4 regions of the Streptomyces sp. NPDC047000 genome follow, and region 4 is predicted to be linked to each of the others. Evidence: riboswitches for the same ligand, from Rfam matches in the RefSeq annotation. Region 4 holds a riboswitch; each other region holds the start of a gene.

What was found. Region 4 has a riboswitch for cyclic di-AMP ahead of ABZ862_RS22425 (M23 family metallopeptidase). Riboswitches for the same ligand answer to the same signal wherever they lie in the genome.
Region 1: it holds a riboswitch for cyclic di-AMP, as region 4 does, so the genes downstream of both, ABZ862_RS34080 (M23 family metallopeptidase) here and ABZ862_RS22425 (M23 family metallopeptidase) in region 4, are expected to answer to the same signal.
Region 2: it holds a riboswitch for cyclic di-AMP, as region 4 does, so the genes downstream of both, ABZ862_RS03140 (LysM peptidoglycan-binding domain-containing M23 family metallopeptidase) here and ABZ862_RS22425 (M23 family metallopeptidase) in region 4, are expected to answer to the same signal.
Region 3: it holds a riboswitch for cyclic di-AMP, as region 4 does, so the genes downstream of both, ABZ862_RS20635 (transglycosylase family protein) here and ABZ862_RS22425 (M23 family metallopeptidase) in region 4, are expected to answer to the same signal.

The regions. Positions count from the first base shown of each region.
Region 1 is NZ_JBEYWE010000034.1:61,007-65,725, reverse strand. Features, by position in the region: gene trmB (tRNA (guanosine(46)-N7)-methyltransferase TrmB) at 1-112, shown strand, start outside; gene ABZ862_RS34085 (PrsW family intramembrane metalloprotease) at 162-1,451, shown strand; gene ABZ862_RS34080 (M23 family metallopeptidase) at 1,653-2,693, opposite strand; cyclic di-AMP (ydaO/yuaA leader) riboswitch at 2,704-2,861, opposite strand; gene ABZ862_RS34075 (PP2C family protein-serine/threonine phosphatase) at 3,141-4,244, opposite strand; tRNA gene ABZ862_RS34070 (tRNA-Met) at 4,397-4,470, shown strand; gene ABZ862_RS34065 (dihydrofolate reductase family protein) at 4,537-4,719, opposite strand, start outside.
Region 2 is NZ_JBEYWE010000001.1:772,933-777,651, reverse strand. Features, by position in the region: gene ABZ862_RS03150 (MBL fold metallo-hydrolase) at 1-649, opposite strand, end outside; gene ABZ862_RS03145 (SGNH/GDSL hydrolase family protein) at 945-1,730, opposite strand; gene ABZ862_RS03140 (LysM peptidoglycan-binding domain-containing M23 family metallopeptidase) at 2,054-2,989, opposite strand; cyclic di-AMP (ydaO/yuaA leader) riboswitch at 2,994-3,156, opposite strand; gene ABZ862_RS03135 (alpha-galactosidase) at 3,516-4,719, opposite strand, start outside.
Region 3 is NZ_JBEYWE010000012.1:146,538-151,256, reverse strand. Features, by position in the region: gene ABZ862_RS20645 (septum formation initiator family protein) at 1-268, opposite strand, end outside; gene eno (phosphopyruvate hydratase) at 425-1,705, opposite strand; gene ABZ862_RS20635 (transglycosylase family protein) at 2,084-2,806, opposite strand; cyclic di-AMP (ydaO/yuaA leader) riboswitch at 2,810-2,981, opposite strand; gene ABZ862_RS20630 (transglycosylase family protein) at 3,181-4,257, opposite strand; gene ABZ862_RS20625 (cytochrome P450) at 4,457-4,719, opposite strand, start outside.
Region 4 is NZ_JBEYWE010000014.1:86,563-91,281, forward strand. Features, by position in the region: gene ABZ862_RS22415 (HPr family phosphocarrier protein) at 27-308, shown strand; gene ABZ862_RS22420 (GntR family transcriptional regulator) at 553-1,248, opposite strand; gene ABZ862_RS22425 (M23 family metallopeptidase) at 1,528-2,289, opposite strand; cyclic di-AMP (ydaO/yuaA leader) riboswitch at 2,302-2,464, opposite strand; gene ABZ862_RS22430 (pitrilysin family protein) at 2,691-4,079, opposite strand; gene ABZ862_RS22435 (pitrilysin family protein) at 4,076-4,719, opposite strand, start outside.

The DNA.
Region 1 (4,719 bases), on a different contig from region 4:
CCAGGGACTGGACAAGGGTCATGTGGTGAACGATCTGCTCTTCCGTCGCGTACAGCACGAGGGCCGGGACCGGGGCCGGAGTCAGGACCACGACCACGACCGGGCCGTCTGATCCTCCCGCGCCGTCGTGGGCCGTGTTCCCGCTCGTTAGGGTCGATGCCGTGGCCAGCTCTCCCCCGTATCCGCCCCACCCCGGCCATCCGCGCTGGTGGCAGCGGCGCGCCGTGCGCTACGGAGCCCCGGTCGCCCTGCTCGCGCTGTCCGGGCTCGTCATCCTGGCCCTGGTGCGCGAGCAGACCGGCACGGACGGGTTCCTGGTCGGCATCGGTCTCGCCGTCCTGCCCGTACCGCTGCTGGTGGCCGCCTTCCGCTGGCTCGACCGCGTCGAACCCGGCCCCTGGCGCAATCTGCTGTTCGCGTTCGCCTGGGGCGCCTGCGCCGCCGCGCTCATAGCGATCGTCGCCAACAGCTTCGCCACCCGGTGGATAGCCACGGCCACCGCCGATCCGACGAACGCCGACACCCTCGGCGCCACCGTCATCGCCCCGGTCGTGGAGGAGTCCGCCAAGGCCGCCGCCGTCCTCCTCGTCTTCCTCTTCCGCAGACGCGACTTCACCGGGCTCGTCGACGGTGTGGTGATAGCCGGGGTCACCGCCACCGGCTTCGCGTTCACCGAGAACATCCTCTACCTCGGCAACGCCTTCGGCACCGACCAGCTCACCGGCGACCGCGGCATCGCCTCCGTGACCGCCGCGACCTTCTTCGTGCGCATCGTCATGTCCCCCTTCGCGCACCCCCTCTTCACCGTCCTCACCGGCATGGGTTTCGGCGTCTCCGCGTGCTGCGCCGACCGCCGGCGCGTCCCCCGCGTCCTGCTGCCGCTGTGCGGGCTGCTGCTCGCGATGAGCATGCACGCCGTCTGGAACGGCTCGTCCGCCCTCGGCCAGTACGGCTTCTTCGCCGTGTACGCCGCGTTCATGGTGCCCGCGTTCGGGCTGCTGACCTGGCTCGCCGTGTGGACCAGGCAGCGCGAGCTGAGGACCGTACGGGAGGAGCTGCCCGCCTACGCCGTCGCGGGCTGGCTGACGCCCGCCGAGCCGTTCGTGCTCGGTTCCCTGCGGGCCCGGGGCATCGCCCGCGAGTACGCCCGCCACCACTGCGGCAGGGCCGCCGCCCGGGCCGTCGCCGAGTACGAGGCCTGCGCGACCTCGCTGGCCCTCCTGCGCCACCGCGGTCGCGGCGGACAGGCGGGGCCCGACTTCGTCGTCCGCGAGGCGGAGCTCCTGCGGGAACTGTGGGTCCGCCGGCACATCGCCCGGCCCGCGCTCCAGCACGCGGCAGGGCGCGTCTGGCCCGAGTACGAGTACGGGAGGGCACCCGTTCCCCGGCCCGTCCCCTGGGCTCCGCCGCCTCTCCCGCCGTACGCCGTCCGCAATCCCTATCTGACCTGAGCCTCACGGGGGGGGCGTGTCCGGGTGGCCTCACGCAAGGGGTCCTCACGCCGGGGGACCGGAAACCGGAAACCGGCAGCCCTGACGTCGGGGGGAAGTCGTCAGGACCGCCGGGGACCAAGGGGGCGCCGGAAGAGGCCGCGGTGGGCCGCACGGAGCCGTGGTGAGCCGGGGGGAGGGTGGCCGGTCGGGGCCGGTGGGTCAGGGGTTGAGGCCCTTGCCGCGCAGCCACGTCATCGGGTCGATGCCGGTGGCCTGCCCGCCGGGGTGGACCTCCAGATGGAGGTGGGGGCCGGTGACGTTGCCGGTCGCGCCGACGCGGCCGATCACGTCGCCCGTGCCGACCTTCTGGCCGACGGAGACGCTGATCGACGACTGGTGGCAGAACCACAGCTCGGTGCCGTCGTCGAGGGTGAGGACGGTGCGGTAGCCGTACGACCCGGCCCAGCCCGCCTGGGTGACGGTGCCGCTGTGGATCGCCTTGATCAGCGTGCCGGTGGGCGCGGCGAAGTCGAGACCGGTGTGGTAACCGGACGACCACATCGAACCGGCCTGGCCGAAGGTGCCGGTGATCGTGTACGACGAGGTCGGCAGCGTGTACTGCTTGGCCAGCGCGGCCAGGCGCTCGGCCTCGGCCTTCTTCGCGGCGGTCTCCTCCGCCTTCGCCTTGGCCGCCACGGCCTTGGCGGCGGCGGCCTTCTCCGCAGCGGCAGCGGCGGCGGCGATGCGCTTGGCCTGGGCGGTCTCGACGGCCGTCAGGGCCTTGTCCGCGACCTGGGTCTGCTGCTGCTCGGCCTGGGCCATGATCCGGTTGCGCAGCGCCTCGCCCGCGTCGGAGCGCTTGCTGCCGGCCACCGTCGTCATGGTGCTGAGCGAGGCCTGGGACGCCTTGGCCGAGTCGCCGCCCGTGCCGGAGTCGTCTCCGAGCAGGGAGCCCACGGAGGGCAGGTCGGGCAGGGAGATGGAGACCGGGGGCTTGCCGGTGTTGGCGCTGGCCATGCCGCCCGCGCCGACGGCGGCTATGACACCGACGCCCAGGACCGTGGAGCTGCGGGCGAGCCCGCCGCCGCGCTGCTTGGCGACCCGGTGCCGGCCTCGGAGCGGGGCGAGGGACTCCTCGGTGGGGTTCCACTCCTGCCAGGGACCCTCGTCGGGGCGGTACTCGCCATAGGCGAAGGTGTCGGTACCCCCGCGCTGGCCCGGGATGAACGGGGATTCCGTGAGAGGCCGGTCAGACGCCACGTGGGCGCGCTCCTTCCTTCCTTCTCGCCTACCGGGTTAGCTGACGGGTTCGGAGCAGGAAGGTCTCCTACGCGCGTATAACCGCCGTGCTTCCACGGCGTCATTCGCGTGATTCACCCCAGGGAGGTGGTTCCCCGGCTCCCTTGCGGGACTCGGCGTGTGCGCACGGAGCCGTCTCTTGTGACGGCTGGGACTACCGTGCTGCGTTATCGAACGTTAATAGACGCGGAGGGCAGATTCCAAGCCGTTCCCCCTGATCAGCAAGCCCTTTTTTGCCGGACTTACCTGCCATGACCGGCGAAATTCGGGCGAGTTGACCTCGTCCCGGAAATCACCTCATGGGTGACGGTGTCTCAGATGTTACGCGGAACGGCATCGTCCGCTCACCCAAGGTGATAACGGTGCGGCAGCGGGGAGGCGGCACCGGCGCGGCACCGGCGGGAAGCGTCACGGCCGCCGTACCGCGAGCAGTGCCATGTCGTCCGTCAGACCGCCCACGGCGGCGGCGTGCCGGCGTACGTCCGCCGCGAGAGCGGTCAGGAGTGCCTGCGGGCCCGGGAAGGTACGGCCGTGGAGGCGCGCCTCGGGGTCGTAGAACACGCCGTGCGCGTCGCGCGCCTCGGACAGCCCGTCGGTGTGGAGCAGCAGCGTGGCTCCCGGGGGGAGGCACGCCTCCTGGACGTGGTCGGGCAGCGCGCTCAGCTCGCCCAGGCCGAGCGGCAGCGCCGCCGTGCCCTCGTGCAGCGCGCGCACGGTGCCGTCGGCGAGGAGCAGCAGCGGGGGCGGGTGGCCGCGGTTGACGACGCGGACCAGCGTCCCGTCCCCCGGGATCTCGGCGAGTACGGCGGTGGTGAACTCCTCGAACGTGTCGACGGTGTCGCGCCGGGTGCCCTCGCGCGCCAGCGCCCGCTCGAGGCGCCGGGCGACCGCGTCGAGTGTCGCCTCCTGTTCGGCGGCCTCCCGGAAGGCCCCGATGAGGACGGCCACCACGGCCACCGCGCCCATCCCCTTGCCCCGCACATCCCCGACGATCAGCCGGACGCCGTACGCGCTGTCCTGCACGGCGTACAGATCGCCCCCGATGGACGCCCCGGCCTGCGCCGCCTCGTAGCGCGCCGCGACGTCCAGGCCGCCGATCCGCTCCTCCGGCTCCGGCAGGACGGCGAGCTGGGCGGCCTCGGCGATCTCCCGGGCGGAGGCCAGCTGCGCGTGGCCGCGCGTCACGATGGCGTTGATGAAGACGGCCAGCGCCGCGACCGTGGTGACGGTGACCAGTTCGGTGACCGCGCCGACGGCCACCACGATGTGCCGCTCGGCGTGTCCGACCAGCACGGCCAGCGCGGCGAGGACGGCCGCGAGCCCGGTGAGGAGGGTGCCGCGCCGGGTGTACAGGGGCGCGGCGGCCAACGGCGCGGCCGTGAGCAGCGGGGTGGCGGAGAACTCCCGCGGGGTGAGGTAGTCAAGGAGGATGCCGGCGGCCAGCAGCAGCGCGGGCAGCACCCGCAGGGCGGTCCTGGCGACCGAGTTACGGCGGTCAGGTCGCTGTTCCACCGCCCGAGGCCGCTCCACTCGACTCCCTGCCCTCCCTCGCCGTCCGTCGCCGGCGTACCTCCAGTGTCCGGGCCCGGCGGCGGGCGGCGAGCGGGGCTGCGCCGAGCGGATGAGCGGGCACCCTCTCCGATGCCGTACACTGGTCTCAACGACGCGGGGTGGAGCAGCTCGGTAGCTCGCTGGGCTCATAACCCAGAGGTCGCAGGTTCAAATCCTGTCCCCGCTACTGAAGGCCGAGGGCCGGAATCCATGGATTCCGGCCCTCGGTGTTTTCCGGGCCGGTGCGTGCCGCTCAGTCGTCCAGGAGGTGCCCGTTGGGTGCCTTGGCCGCGCTCTCGTACTCGGGTACGACGACCACGGTGGCGCCGTTCGCGGCCAGCACCCCGGTGCCGTCGGCGGCGGTGACGAAGGTGTCCGGCTCCCGCCAGGCGGTCACGACACGCCGTACGCCCGCGTCGAGGATCAGCCGGGCGCA
Region 2 (4,719 bases), on a different contig from region 4:
TGGCGGTCAGGGTGATGCCGCCGACCTCGGTCGCCTCGTGCCAGTCCAGCTCGCGCAGCCGGCCGGCCGACACGCCCCAGTGTTCCAGGTGCTCGCCCACGCCCAGCGGCACGGCGAACACGGTGTCCGTGCCGGCCAGCGCCTTGATCGTGGGCATGTCCAGGTGGTCGTAGTGGTCGTGCGAGATGACGACGACGTCGACCGGTCCGAGCGCGGCCAGCGGGAGCGGCACCGGGTGCAGCCGCTTGGGCCCCGCGAAGGAGAACGGCGAGCAGCGCTGGCCCCAGACCGGGTCGAACAGCACCCGGCGCCCGTCGATCTCGGCAAGCACGCTGGAGTGGCCCATCCAGGTGAGCCTGAGCCCCGTGGCGGGCGGCTTGGCCAGGTCGGCCAGGGTGGTGGGGTGCACCGGGACCGTGCCCCGGGGTGCCCGGCGCGGCCGCAGCTCCCGGTCGAAGTAGATCTTGGCGAAGTCCAGCGTCGAGCCCGAGGGCCGGATCCGGGTGGTGCCCTCGGGGTTCTGGAAGACGCCGTCCTTGAAGTGGGGCGATCTGCGGATCCGCGCCATGCGGTCACCGCTCGGGTCCGCGCCGAAAGCCGCGGGCTGCAGCGAACGGAGCCCGGAGCTCAGGGAACCCAAACCGGTCACAGTGCCTCCTGGTGGCGTCAGTCAGGTTTTCCATTATGGTCGGACCGCCCGGCGGCGCCGGGACTCTCCTGGGCCGCGCCGGGCGGCGCACGACGTACGGGACCCCGGCCGCAGGCCCCGGACCTGCGCGGATGCCCAACCTTGGAGAATTCTTGGACTTCCCTGGGCGCCCACGGCCGTGCCCTGCGGCCTGTCCGCCGGATCATGCCCGGCACCTGCGCGAGGCGGCCCGGCCGCCCAGGGGCGGACCCGGCCGCCGGGCGTGGACCGCCCGGCGGCCGGGCGCGGCAGGGGCCTACGCCACCGCGCGGATCCGCATCTTGATGTCGTCCGGCGACAGCGCGCCCTTCGCCGTCACATGGTCGCCGGAGGACTCACCGCGCAGCCGGCGGCCGATCCAGGGCACCAGGTACTCGCGCGCCCAGTTCACGTTGTCGCGCCGGATCTCCAGCGTGCCGCGCGGCGGCAGCGGGGGCCAGGGCTGCTCCGGGTCGGCGGGGACGTCGTAGCCGAGGAGCTGTCCGGCGCGCAGGGCCACCCGGGTGTGGCCCTCGGCGGACAGGTGCAGCCGGTCGCCGTCCCAGGCCCGGCGGTCCTGGATGGCCCGCAGGGACCACAGGTCGAGCACGGGGAAGCCGTACCGGTCGGCGATCGCCCTGACGTGTCCGTTGTACGTCGCTATCTTGCCCCGCAGCCGCTTGAGCACCGGGATGCCGCGGGTGTCGAAGCCGGTGGTCACCAGGACCGTGCCGGCCACCTCGGCGAGCCGGCCGACCGCCGCCTCGAAGCGCTCGGCCACGTCGTCCGGGTCGGTGCCCGGCCGGATGATGTCGTTGCCGCCCGCACAGAAGGAGACGAGGTCCGGCGCGAGCTCCACGGCCCGCGGGAGCTGGTCCGCCACGACCTGGTCGAGCAGCTTGCCGCGTACGGCGAGGTTGGTGTAGTCGAAGTCGCCCTCGGGCCGCCGGTCGGCGAGGAGTACGGCGAACCGGTCGGCCCATCCGACGAACTGTCCGTCGGGGCCGGGGTCGCCCACTCCCTCGGTGAAGCTGTCCCCCACCGCCACGTACGACCCGATCACTGATCTGCTGTCACTCTTCGAATCGTCTGCCACAAGGGGCCATGATTCACCGGGTGATGTGACCTACGCGACCGTAGGCAAGGCTTGACTAGCGGTGACAAAGGACACTCGTAAAGCGTTGTCCAATTCTGGAATACACGTCCGGCCGGGGGCGTTGACGGCTCGGTCGCCCGCGGTCCGGGGGCTCGCACCGGCGCTCGGGTGCGCGGGCAGGCCGGAGGCCGGACCCGGGGATCGTGGTCCGGCCTCAGGCGGTACGGGGGGACGGGGGCAGGGGGTACGGCGCCGCGTACCCGGCGGACCGGGCGCGGTCGGCTCGGCGGTCAGCCGACGGCGACGCCGTGCGAGCGCAGATAGCTCACCGGGTCCACGTCCGAGCCGTAGTCCGGGGTGGTGCGGATCTCGAAGTGCAGGTGCGGGCCCGTCACATTGCCGGTCGCACCGGAGAGGCCGACCTGCTGACCCGCCGTCACGGACTGCCCGGCCGAGACGGAGAGGCTGGACAGATGGGCGTACTGCGCGTAGTAGCCGTCGGCGAGCCGGAGGACGACCTGGTTGCCGTACGCGCCGCCCCAGCCCGCGGAGACGACGGTGCCCGCGCCCACGGCCTTCAGGGGGGTGCCGGTCCCGACCACGAAGTCGACCCCGGTGTGGTAGCCGCTGGACCACATGCTGCCCGCGACGTGGTACGACGTGCCGACGCCGGCGCCGGAGACCGGCAGCGTGAAGCCGGCGGCGGCGGGGGCCGCGGCCTTCGCGGCGGACGCCGTCCCGGCGGACGAGGACGCCGCCGACGAGGAGGACGGGGAGGACGGGCGCGCAGGCGCGGTCCGCGACCCGGCGGTGCCCGCCGCCGCCTGCCCGCCGAGCGTGAGCTTCAGACCAGGGTGGATCAGCGACGGATCGCCGCCCACCGCCGCGCGGTTGGCCTGGTAGAGGTCGTGCCAGCCGCCCCGCACCTGATGCTCGGCGGCGATCTTCGCGAGGCAGTCGCCGGTGCGGACGGTGTACGTCGTCACCCGCGCGCCCGTCGCGGCGGTCACCGTTCCCGCGCGGTGCACGGTGACCGGCGCGGCCTGAACGGTCTTCACGGAGACGGGCCGGGAGACCGTCTCCGCGGCCGGCTGCGCGGTCGCCGCGTGAGCGCCCGGTGCGCCGATGAGCGGCAGGGCCAGCGCGGCACCGCCGGTTCCGGCGGCGGCTATGGAACGGGTGAGGCGCTGGGCCCTGGGACGGCGGTGCTTACCCTTCGCGGGCATGACGGATTCCTCTCCGGCGCCTGCGAGGTGAGCTGTCGGGTTCGGGCTGGAGCTGCCCGGCCGTGACGGGACGTCACGACTTCACCCCGAGCCTGTTCCGGAGACCGGACCAGGCAGTGGTACCTGTGGGTCCCCCGCTCCTGCCGTGCGTCGGGTGGGTGGTGTGCGGATTCCGGTCGGCGGCAGGATTCGGCGGTCCGTCCGGATGGGTCGTGAACGTAAGCGACCAGGACGCGAAGTAACAAGTCGACGGATATGCCGCCGCGCGATTCACTTGATCCTTTTACCGAATTCCCGGTCACCCTCCGTGCATTCCGCCCGGAATTCCCGCGGCAATTCCCAAGGAAAACCTCATGGATTACGTGAGCATGACGGACGACTCACGGTCACGGATATGAGCCTGCTCACCCGCCCCGCACCATCGCCCCCCATTCCAGGCCGAGTTGGAATGAAGGGCGATGAAGAGCAATGAACGGCAATGAAGGACAACCAAAGCCGCATAGCGGCAACGAAGCGGACAGAAGCCTCAGATTCTCCGCAACCGCACGACCGTCGCGTCCAGGTCACCCTGCAACCCGGTGCGCAGCCCGTGGTGCAGCAGCACCGCACCCGGGTGCACTTCACCCGTTTCGCGGCATTCGTACGACGCCGCCGGGTCGAGCCCGCGCAGCCGCAGCGCGGGGACACGTTCGCCGTAGCGCTGGGCCTGGAGGCAGGCGAGGACGACGGTCTCGTCGCCGAGCGAGTACTGCACCGCGCTCAGTCCGCCCTCCGGCGGACGCAGCCGGTACTGCCCGCCGCGCTGCACCACGGGCCGGATCTCCTTGTAGAGCTCCACCCAGCCGCGCGCCTCGGCGAGTTCCTCCTCGCTCCAGTCGCTGAGGTGACCGCCGACGCCCAGCACGCCGGCCATGGCGCTCACGAACCGGAAACGCAGGCTGCTGGCGCGGTGGTTGAGCTGGATGTTCGGGCTGTCGGTGACCCAGGCGGCCATCACCCGCGCCGGGTGGATCTGGCTGAAGCCGTGCTGGATCTCCAGCCGGTCGAGCGGGTCGGTGTTGTCCGAGGTCCACACCTGGTCGGTGCGGCTCATCACCCCGAGGTCGATCCGGCCGCCGCCGCCCGAACAGGACTCGAAGGCCACGTCCGGATAGGCCGACCGGAGCCGGTCGAGGAGGGTGTAGAAGGAGCGGACATGGTCGACCCACAACCGCTGCGGGTACGGCTCGCCGGGCCAGCCCGCGTCGGTGAAGCAGCGGTTGAAGTCCCACTTCACATAGTCGACGGGAGTGGACGCGAGCAGGTCGTCCAGCTGCTCCCAGAGATATTCCTGGACGTCCTCACGGGCCAGGTTCAGCACCAGCTGGTTGCGGAACTCGGTCCGCCTGCGGCCCGGCTGGAACTGCACCCAGTCGGGGTGCGCGCGGTAGAGGTCGCTGTCCGGGTTGACCATCTCGGGCTCGACCCAGATGCCGAACTGCATACCGAGGGCGTGCACGTAGTCGGCGAGGGGCTTGAGGCCGCCGGGGAAGCGGTCGGGGTTGGGCCGCCAGTCACCGAGTCCGGCGCGGTCCGAGGTGCGCGAGCCGAACCAGCCGTCGTCGACCACGAACAGCTCGACCCCGATCGCGGCGGCCCGCCGGGCGAGCAGGCTCTGCTGCTCCTCGGTGATGTCGAAGTGGGTGGCCTCCCAGGAGTTGAACAGCACCGGCCGGTCCCGCTCGGCGTCC
Region 3 (4,719 bases), on a different contig from region 4:
GCAGCTGCTCCACGCGCGCCGCCGCCTCCCGCTTCTGCCGCTGGAGGTCGGCGATCTCGGCACGCTGGGAGACGTACTGCCTTATGGGGTAGGCGAGCGCGACCACGAGGGTGCACACGACGAGGGCGAGGAGGGCGGCGCGGCCGGTGAGCCGGGAGCGGCGGGCCTGGCGTTTGGTCTGGGAGCGGTAGACCCGGGCGGCGGTCTGCTCGCCCAGCAGCCGCAGTCTGGTCGCGGTGGAGAACCGGTCCCGGTTCTTCACGGCCATGGTCCCCGCCTCCCGTTCCGTCGGACGCCGTCACAGCGTCCCGCGCGCCGCCGTACGCACCCGCGCACACGCCACACGCACGTACGTCCCCGGACACGGTACGGGACCGCGTACGGGGACGTACGTGCGACTGGCTGAGGTTCGACCTCGGCCGGGTCAGCCCTTGAAGCGCGGGAAGGCGCTGCGGCCGGCGTACACCGCGGCGTCGTCGAGGATCTCCTCGATGCGCAGCAGCTGGTTGTACTTGGCGACGCGCTCGGAGCGGGCCGGGGCACCGGTCTTGATCTGGCCGCAGTTGGTGGCGACGGCCAGGTCGGCGATCGTGACGTCCTCGGTCTCGCCGGAGCGGTGGGACATCATGCACTTGTAGCCGTTGCGCTGGGCCATCTCGACGGCGTCGAGGGTCTCGGTGAGCGAACCGATCTGGTTCACCTTCACCAGCAGGGCGTTGGCGCTGCCCTCCTCGATACCGCGGGCCAGGCGCTCCGGGTTGGTGACGAACAGGTCGTCACCGACCAGCTGGACCTTGTCACCGAGCTTGTCGGTGATGACCTTCCAGCCGGCCCAGTCGTCCTCGAACAGCGGGTCCTCGATGGAGACGAGCGGGTACGCCGCGACGAGCTCGGCGTAGTACTCCGTCATCTCGGCGGCGGAGCGCTCCTTGCCCTCGAAGAGGTACTTGCCGTCCTTGTAGAACTCGGAGGCGGCGACGTCGAGCGCGAGGCCGATCTGCTGGCCGGGGGTGTAACCGGCTTCCTTGATGGCCTCGAGGATCAGGTCGAGGGCCTCACGGTTGGAGCCCAGGTTCGGGGCGAAGCCGCCCTCGTCGCCGAGGCCGGTGGCCAGGCCCTTGCTCTTCAGGACCTTCTTGAGGGTGTGGTAGACCTCGGCACCCCAGCGCAGGGCCTCGGAGAAGGACTCCGCGCCGATCGGGGCGATCATGAACTCCTGGATGTCCACGTTGGAGTCGGCGTGCGAGCCGCCGTTCAGGATGTTCATCATCGGCACCGGCAGCAGGTGCGCGTTGGGGCCGCCCAGGTAGCGGAAGAGCGGGAGGTCGCTGGCCTCGGACGCGGCGTGGGCGACGGCGAGCGAGACGCCGAGGATGGCGTTGGCGCCGAGCGAGCCCTTGTTGTCGGTGGCGTCCAGGTCCATCATCGCCTGGTCGATCAGGCGCTGCTCGGTGGCGTCGTAGCCGACCAGCTCCGGGCCGATCTGCTCGATGACGGCGAGGACGGCCTTCTCGACACCCTTGCCCAGGTAGCGGCTCGGGTCTTCGTCGCGAAGCTCGATGGCCTCGAAGGCACCGGTGGAGGCGCCGGACGGGACGGCGGCACGACCCGTGCTGCCGTCGTCGAGGCCGACCTCGACCTCGACCGTGGGATTGCCTCGGGAGTCCAGGATTTCCCGGGCTACGACGACGTCGATGGACGGCACGAGCATCTCCTTCTAGGAATGTGACGCATGTGGTGCGGGGTGCACGTGGGCCTTGGCGGCCATGATGGAGCCTTGCGACTAGAGCCTAACGGTCTCCGGGCAGTCGGCCAGCCGACCGACCGACCCATGGACTGGGTCAGACGGTACCCAATTGTTCCACTGCGGAACAAAGTGGAGGTGAACAGCAGCCCAAAAACGCGCCCGGAAACGCGCCCGGAAAACGCCGGACCCCGCCCCGGCGCGTACGGGGGAACACGCGCCGGAGCGGGGAGTCGGGGGACGGAGACCCTCACCGGGCCTCCGCCGCGGGGGCCGCGGCCTCCGCCATGATGGAGGCCGCGACTGTGAGGGGCCTGTGGTCCAGGCGGCCCCGGGCTGTCACTTCAGGTGCAGCTGCTGGCCGGGGTAGATGAGGTCGGCCTGCTGGACGATGCCCTTGTTGAGCTTGAACACCTTCTGCCAGCCGCCCTTGACGTGGTGTTCCTGGGCGATGGAGCTGAGCGTGTCGCCCTTGACGACCTTGTACTCGCCGTCGCCCTTCTTGACCTTCGTGCCGGTCGGGGTGGTGACGGTCCTGTTCCCGCCGGACTTCCCGGCGGCCGGACGCTGGGCGGACCGGGAGGCGGCCGGCTTCTCCGCCGCGCGCTTGGTGGCCGTGGAGCCGGAGGAGCCCGACGAACCGGAGGAGCTCGACGACCCGGAGGACGACGCCGTGCCGCCGTTGTAGGAGGCGCCGGACAGGCCCCTGCCGCAGACCGGCCAGGCACCCTTGCCCTGCGAGGCGAGGACCTTCTCGGCGATGGCGATCTGCTGGGCCTTGGACGCCTTGTCGGCGGTGGAGGCGTACGCCGTGCCGCCGTACGCGGCCCAGGTGGAGGCGGAGAACTGCAGGCCGCCGTAGTAGCCGTTGCCCGTGTTGATGGCCCAGTTGCCGCCCGACTCGCACCGGGCGACGGTGTCCCACTGGGAGGCGGTGGCGGCGGAGGCGGCGGAGGTGGCCAGCAGCGGGGTGGCTATCGCGACGCCGGTGACACCGACGACGGCGACGGCACGGGTGGCCTTGGACGGACGACGGTGCTTGCCCTTGCCGGAAAACAGCATGGAGTATCCCCTCACCGACGCCTGCGAGGTGAGCTGTCGGGTTCGGGCCGGTTGAGTTGCCCGGTCACACCTCCCTGGGAAGGCACGACTTCACCCCAAGCCGGATCCGGCGCGTTACCGCCGGGCCCGGCACTTACCTTGGGTCCCCCGCTCCTGCCTACGGCGCTTGACGCGACGACTGTTCCCGGACCGCCACTGGCAGGACTCGGCGTTGGCGACGGCCGGGGCCCGGGGTGCCGGGCGGCATCGACCGTAGACACGGAACCGGCGGAATATCAAAGACGATCAGGGCTTCTGAGACTCATCCCACACTTTCACCAAAGCGGACATTAGCCAACGAAACGGTGCATCAACTACCGCTCGTTTTCGACCGTTTAGGACCCGATCTCCAGAGTCTGACCAGCCGTGATGCTGTCCGGATCGGACCCGACGGTCTTCTTGTTCATGGCGTAGAGGTGGCGCCAGCCTCCGTCGAGGTCCAGGGCGTCGGCGATGGAGACGAGACTGTCCCCGGTGCGGACGGTGTACGTGTCGTCGGCCGCCGAGGCGTGCCGGCCGCCGGTGGAGTCGCTGGAGAGGCCGCCCTCGCTGCCGTCGTCGGCGCTGACGCCGCGGTGCCGTCCTGAGCCGAGGGCACCGGTGTCGACCAGCGTCGAAGTGCCGCCGGTCTGCCAGGAGTCGTCGGCCGACTCACCGGCGGGCGACTCCGTGGGGGAAGCGGTCGGGGACTGCGAGCCGGTGGAGCCGGAGCCCGTGGAACCCGTCGCACCGGAGGAGCCGGACGAATCGGACGTGCCCGACTTGCCGTTGCCGTCCTTCGCGTCGGAGGACGTGGACGACCCGGTGTCCGAGGTGGACGAGTTGCCGGTGGAGGTGTCCGCCAGACCGGAACTGACCGGGACGTCGGAGGAGTCCGACGAACCGGAAGAGTCGGAAGACCCGGACGAGTCCGACGAATCGGAGGAATCCGATGAACCGGTGGAACCGGACCCACCGGACTGGGAGTCGTCCGACGTGGAGCCGCTCGACGACGAGCCGTCTCCCGCGACACCCGTGTCGACCGCCGCACTGCCCGAGTCCTTGGTCAGCCCGGACAGCGCGGCACAGGAGGCCCACGCGCCGGGACCCTGGTCCGCCAGGATCTTCTCGGCGACGGCTATCTGCTGCTGGCGGCTGGCCTGGTCGGGGCGCGCGGCGTAGTCGAGACCGCCGTACTTCTCCCAGTCGGCCTGCGTGATCTGGAGGCCGCCGTAACGCCCGTTGCCGATGTCGGCACTCCAGGCGCCGTCGCTCTCGCACTCGGCGACCTTGTCCCATGTGGTGCCGTCGGCCGCGTGTGCGCTCGCGGCGCCGAGGAGCGGGATGGCGATGGCGGAGCCTGTCACTCCGGCCGCGACGAGGATGGCCGGGGCCTGGCGGGGGCGACGGTGTCGACCGTTCCCGGAGAGCATAGCGGGGCCCTTTCACGAGACAGCAGTGACCAGCGCGGCGTTTGGAGCTGGGGTGTGTTGCCGTGCTGACGGTCGAACGTAGCGACAGTCGATCACTCATCACAAGTTAATGCCACGCAGATCACGTGAAGATCACAGAGTTGAGGGAATGTCACCTTTTGGTAAGGGTGCGGTCAGTCGAAATTTTCGATCCGGTGGATTACCGGACGGGTGCGACGGAGGTGAACTCCACGGGCAAGCTACGCAGTCCACGCATGATGAGCCCGCCACGCCACCGCAAATCGGCTGAATCCGACGCGAGTTCCAGGTCCGGCAGCCGGGTCAGCAGGGTGCCGAGCGCGGTCTGCCCCTCGACCCGGGCGAGTGGCGCCCCCAGGCAGTAGTGGATGCCGTGGCCGTACCCGAGGTGTTGCATGTCACTCCGGGCGAGGTCGAGCACGTCCGGTTCCGCGAACCTCGCGG
Region 4 (4,719 bases):
GCTGAGAACCTGAAGGGCAGCATCACATGGCTGAGCGCCGCGTCAACGTCGGCTGGGCCGAGGGCCTCCACGCCCGTCCCGCTTCCATCTTCGTCCGGGCCACCACGGCCACCGGCGTCCCCGTGACGATCGCCAAGGCCGACGGCAACCCCGTCAACGCGGCGTCCATGCTGGCCGTCCTGGGCCTCGGCGCCAAGGGCGGCGAGGAGATCGTCCTCGCCTCCGACGCCGAGGGCGCGGACGCCGCGCTCGACCGGCTGGCCAAGCTGGTTGCCGAGGGGCTCGAGGAGCTTCCGGAGACGGTCTGAACCGCCCCGGCACCGCACGACGGAGCCGCGCCGCCCTGACGGGTGGCGCGGTTCTGTCGTTTCCGCGTCCTCGACGGCGGCCCGGGAATTATCACGGGCATGACCCAGGCCCGGGACCCGGGGCCAGGCATCCGTAAACCGGGCACGCAAAAGGCGCACCGGCGTAATACACCGGCGCACGGGAATTCGGGCAGCGGAAAACAGATCCCTGCGGAATACCACTTCTTTGTATACGGCGGCCGTGTTAAAGCCGCAGACCCGTCATGTTTACGGGAGGTTGCGAAGTCCTCACGCGGTCCGGCCGGTCCGGTCCGCCGGGGAAACGCAGCCGGTGCGCGGCCGTCGCGCGCTCGGTGTGCAGGGCGGTGACGGCCCGCGCGCGCTCGCTGTCGCCGCGCGCCACCGCGTCCACGATGGCCCCGTGCTCGGCCCAGGAGTCCACCGGGCTGGCGGGCGCGTCCACCGTGTACATCCAGGCGATCTTGTGCCGGAGCTGGGTGAGCATCGACGTCAGGGCGTGGCTGCCGGAGGACTGGGCGAGCGTCTCGTGGAACCAGCCGCCCAGCGAGCGCAGATCCTCGCTGTTGCCCCGCCGGGCGCGTTCCTGGCCCAGCCGGACCAGGCCGCGCAGCACCTTCAGATGGGCCTCCGTGCGGCGCTGGGCGGCCCGGGAGGCGCCGAGCGGCTCCAGGAGCATGCGCATCTCCAGCAGGTCGGCGGCCTCGTGCTCGGTCGGCTCGGCCACGCACGCGCCCGCGTGCCGCCGGGTGACGACGAAGCCCTCGGCCTCCAGCGTGCGCAGCGCCTCGCGGACGGGGACGCGGGAGACGCCGTAGCGGCGGGCGAGGAGTTCCTCGGTGAGGCGGCTGCCGCGCTCGTAGACACCGGCGACGATGTCGTCCCGGATAGCGGTGCACACCGAGTGCGCCGGAATACGCATGACCGACCTCCGCCTTAATCCCCGTGAAACGTCGACGATCGAGTTGTGCTGACGTGTGTTCCGTGACTCTATGGCAACGGGACGGAATTTCCGACGGCGGGCCGGAATCCGGGGATATTTTTTGGACAGCGGGCCACCGGAAAACCGAAAGCCCCGGCTCGGACGAGCCGGGGCTTCCCGGGGACGTGATGTACCGCACTCCGCGCCGGGCGCGGGACGGCGGCTGCCGGCTGCCGGTGCCGGATGTTCACATCGTGCCGGCGGGGCGGGCGACGGGTGTCAGATGCTCACACCGTGCTGACGCAGGTACGCGACGGGGTCGATGTCGGAGCCGTACTCCGCGGTCGTACGGGCCTCGAAGTGGAGGTGCGGTCCCGTGACGTTGCCGGTCGCGCCGGACAGGCCGATCTGCTGGCCCGTGACGACCTGCTGGCCCACGGACACCGCGATGGACGACAGGTGGCCGTACTGCGTGAAGGTGCCGTCGTTCATCCTGATGACGATCTGATTGCCGTACGAACCTCCCCAGCCGGTCTCGACGACGGTGCCGTAGCCCACCGCGTGGACGCTCGTGCCGCTGGCGGCGTGGAAGTCGATGCCGGTGTGCGCGCCGGAGGACCACAGGGCGCTGCTGGCCTGGTAGCCGGTGGAGACGTACGAGTGGGAGATCGGCGCGACGAAGGTGTTGAGGCGCTTGCGCTCCGCGTCGCGGGCGGCGCGCTCCTTGGCCTCACGGGCCTTCTCCGCCAGCTCGGCCGCGCGCTTGCGGGCGGCCTGCTCGGCCTCCTTGCGCGCGGCTGCCGCCTGCTGGGCGGTGGCCTGGGCGTCGATCGTGTCGGCGACCGTGTCACCGAGGGCGACGACGGGGATGAGCCCGCTCGTCTCGAGCGCGTTCTGCGCGGGGTCGCCGGCCGCGAGTGCGGGGGCCGCGAGGGTGCCCACCACGCCGCTGGTGGCGAGGGCCGCGACACCCGCGGCCTGGGTGGTGGAACGCTTCATCCGGCTGGGCCGGCGGTGCTTCCCGGGGGCGCACGACGCCATGAAGGGGCTGGTCCTTTCCTTCCCTCTCGCCTACCGGGTTAGCTGACGGGTTCGGAGCAGGAAGGTCTCCTACGGACCCCCTCGCTGTACGCGCGGGCGTCCGATTCACCCCGGGGGACTGTGGGTCCCCGGCTCCCCCGGCTCGCGCCGTACGGGGACTCGGCGATGGCTGTCCGCTGCCGCGGATGCGGCGTGCTGCGTGACGGACAGGCCGGGACGACGCTAGACGGGGCGGCTTTCGGTCCTCAAACGGATCACATCTTTTGTAGCGCACGCCACAGGGCATACAGGTTGCCTCTCCCGTAAATCGGGCATACGCCCACCCCTGCTGACGGCCGGTGGGCGGACAGGAGCCCTGACGGCCGGGCCGTCCGGCCGTCAGGGCTCACCCGCGCGCGGTGCTACTCCGCCGTGACGACCGTGACGTCGCCGATACCGAGGGCCTCGACGGGCTCCCTGATCTGTGCCGCGTCGCCGACGAGGACCGTCACCAGACGGTCCACCGGGAAGGCGCTCACGACCGCCGCGGTGGCCTCCACGGTGCCGGTCGCGGCGAGCTGCCGGTAGAGCGTCGCCTGGAAGTCGTCGGACAGGTACTGCTCGACCTGGTCGGCCAGCGTGCTCGCCACGGCGGCGGCGGTCTCGTACTTCAGCGGCGCCACGCCGACGAGGTTCTGCACGGCGACGTCCCGTTCGGCGTCGGTCAGCCCCTCCGCGGCGAGCGTGCGCAGCACCGTCCACAGGTCCTGCAGTGCGGGACCGGTGTTCGGCGTGTCGACGGAACCGCTGATGGCGAGCATCGCGGCGCCGGTGCCGTCCGGCGCGGACCGCAGGACCTGCCCGAACGCCCGCACACCGTAGGTGTAGCCCTTCTCCTCGCGCAGCACACGGTCCAGGCGCGAGGTCAGGGTGCCGCCGAGGCAGTACGTGCCGAGCACCTGGGCCGCCCACGTCCGGTCGTGCCGGTCGGGACCGGTGCGGCCGATGAGCAGCTGCGTCTGGACGGCACCGGGCCGGTCCACGATGACGACGCGGCCGGTGTCGTCGGACGTCACCGCGGGCACCGGACGGGGCCGGGCCGGGGCACCGCTCCAGCCGCCCAGGGTGTCCGCGAGCAGCTCGTCCAGGTCGACGCCGGTGAGGTCGCCGACGATCACGGCGGTGGCCGTCGCGGGGCGCACGTACCGCTCGTAGAACCGGCGTACGGCCGCGGCGTCGATCTTCTCGACGGTCTCCTCGGTGCCCTGGCGCGGGCGCGACATGCGGGCGGTCTCCGGGAAGAGCTGCCGGGACAGCTCCTTGGCGGCCCGGCGCGCCGGGTTGGCCAGCTCGTGGGGGATCTCGTCGAGACGGTTGCGCACCAGGCGCTCGACCTCGCTGTCGGCGAACGCGGGCGCCCTCAGCGCGTCGGCGAGCAGTCCGAGCGCCTTGGGGAGCCGGGAGACCGGGACCTCCAGGCTCAGCCGGACGCCGGGGTGGTCGGCGTGCGCGTCGAGCGTGGCGCCGCAGCGCTCCAGTTCGGCGGCGAACTCCTCGGCGGAGAGCGTGTCGGTGCCCTCCGAGAAGGCGCGCGCCATGATCGTGGCGACACCGTCGAGGCCGGCCGGCTCGGCGTCGAGCGGCGCGTCGAGCAGCACCTCGACGGCGACGACCTGCTGGCCGGGGCGGTGGCAGCGCAGCACCGTCAGGCCGTTGTCCAGCGTGCCGCGCTCCGGCGCGGGGAAGGCCCACGGCCTGGCCGTGCCCGCCTGGGGCCGGGGGTGGAACTCCATCGTGGCGAGCTCGGTCACTTGGCCGCCTCCTCGTTGTCGTCGGTGGCTTCCACGGTCGCCGCGGACTCGGGGTCCTCGGTGCGTTCGGCTTCCTCTGCGGACTCCTCCTCGGCGCCGGCGACGGGCTCGTAGACGAGGACCGCGCGGTTGTCGGGGCGCAGGCGGGCCTTGGCGATCTCCTGGACCTCCTCGGCGGTGACCTCGAGGACGCGCCCGACGGCGGTGAGGGCGAGCTGCGGGTCGCCGAACAGCACCGCGTAGCGGCACAGTTCGTCGGCGCGGCCCGCGACCGTGCCGAGCCGGTCCAGCCACTCCCGCTCCAGCTGGGCCTGGGCGCGCTCCATCTCCTCGGGGGTGGGGCCCTCCTCGGCGAACCGGGCGAGCTCCTCGTCGATGGCGGCCTCGATCACCGGGACCTCGACGTCGCCGGACGTCTTCACGTCCAGCCAGCCCAGGGAGGGCGCCCCGGCCAGCCGCAGCAGACCGAACCCGGCGGCCACGGCGGTACGGTCGCGCCGTACCAGCCGGTTGTAGAGGCGGGAGGACTCGCCGCCGCCGAGGACGGTGAGCGCCAGGTCGGCGGCGTCGCAGGCGCGCGTGCCGTCCTCCGGCAGCCGGTAGGCGGCCATCAGCGCGCGGGCCGGCACCTCCTCCACGA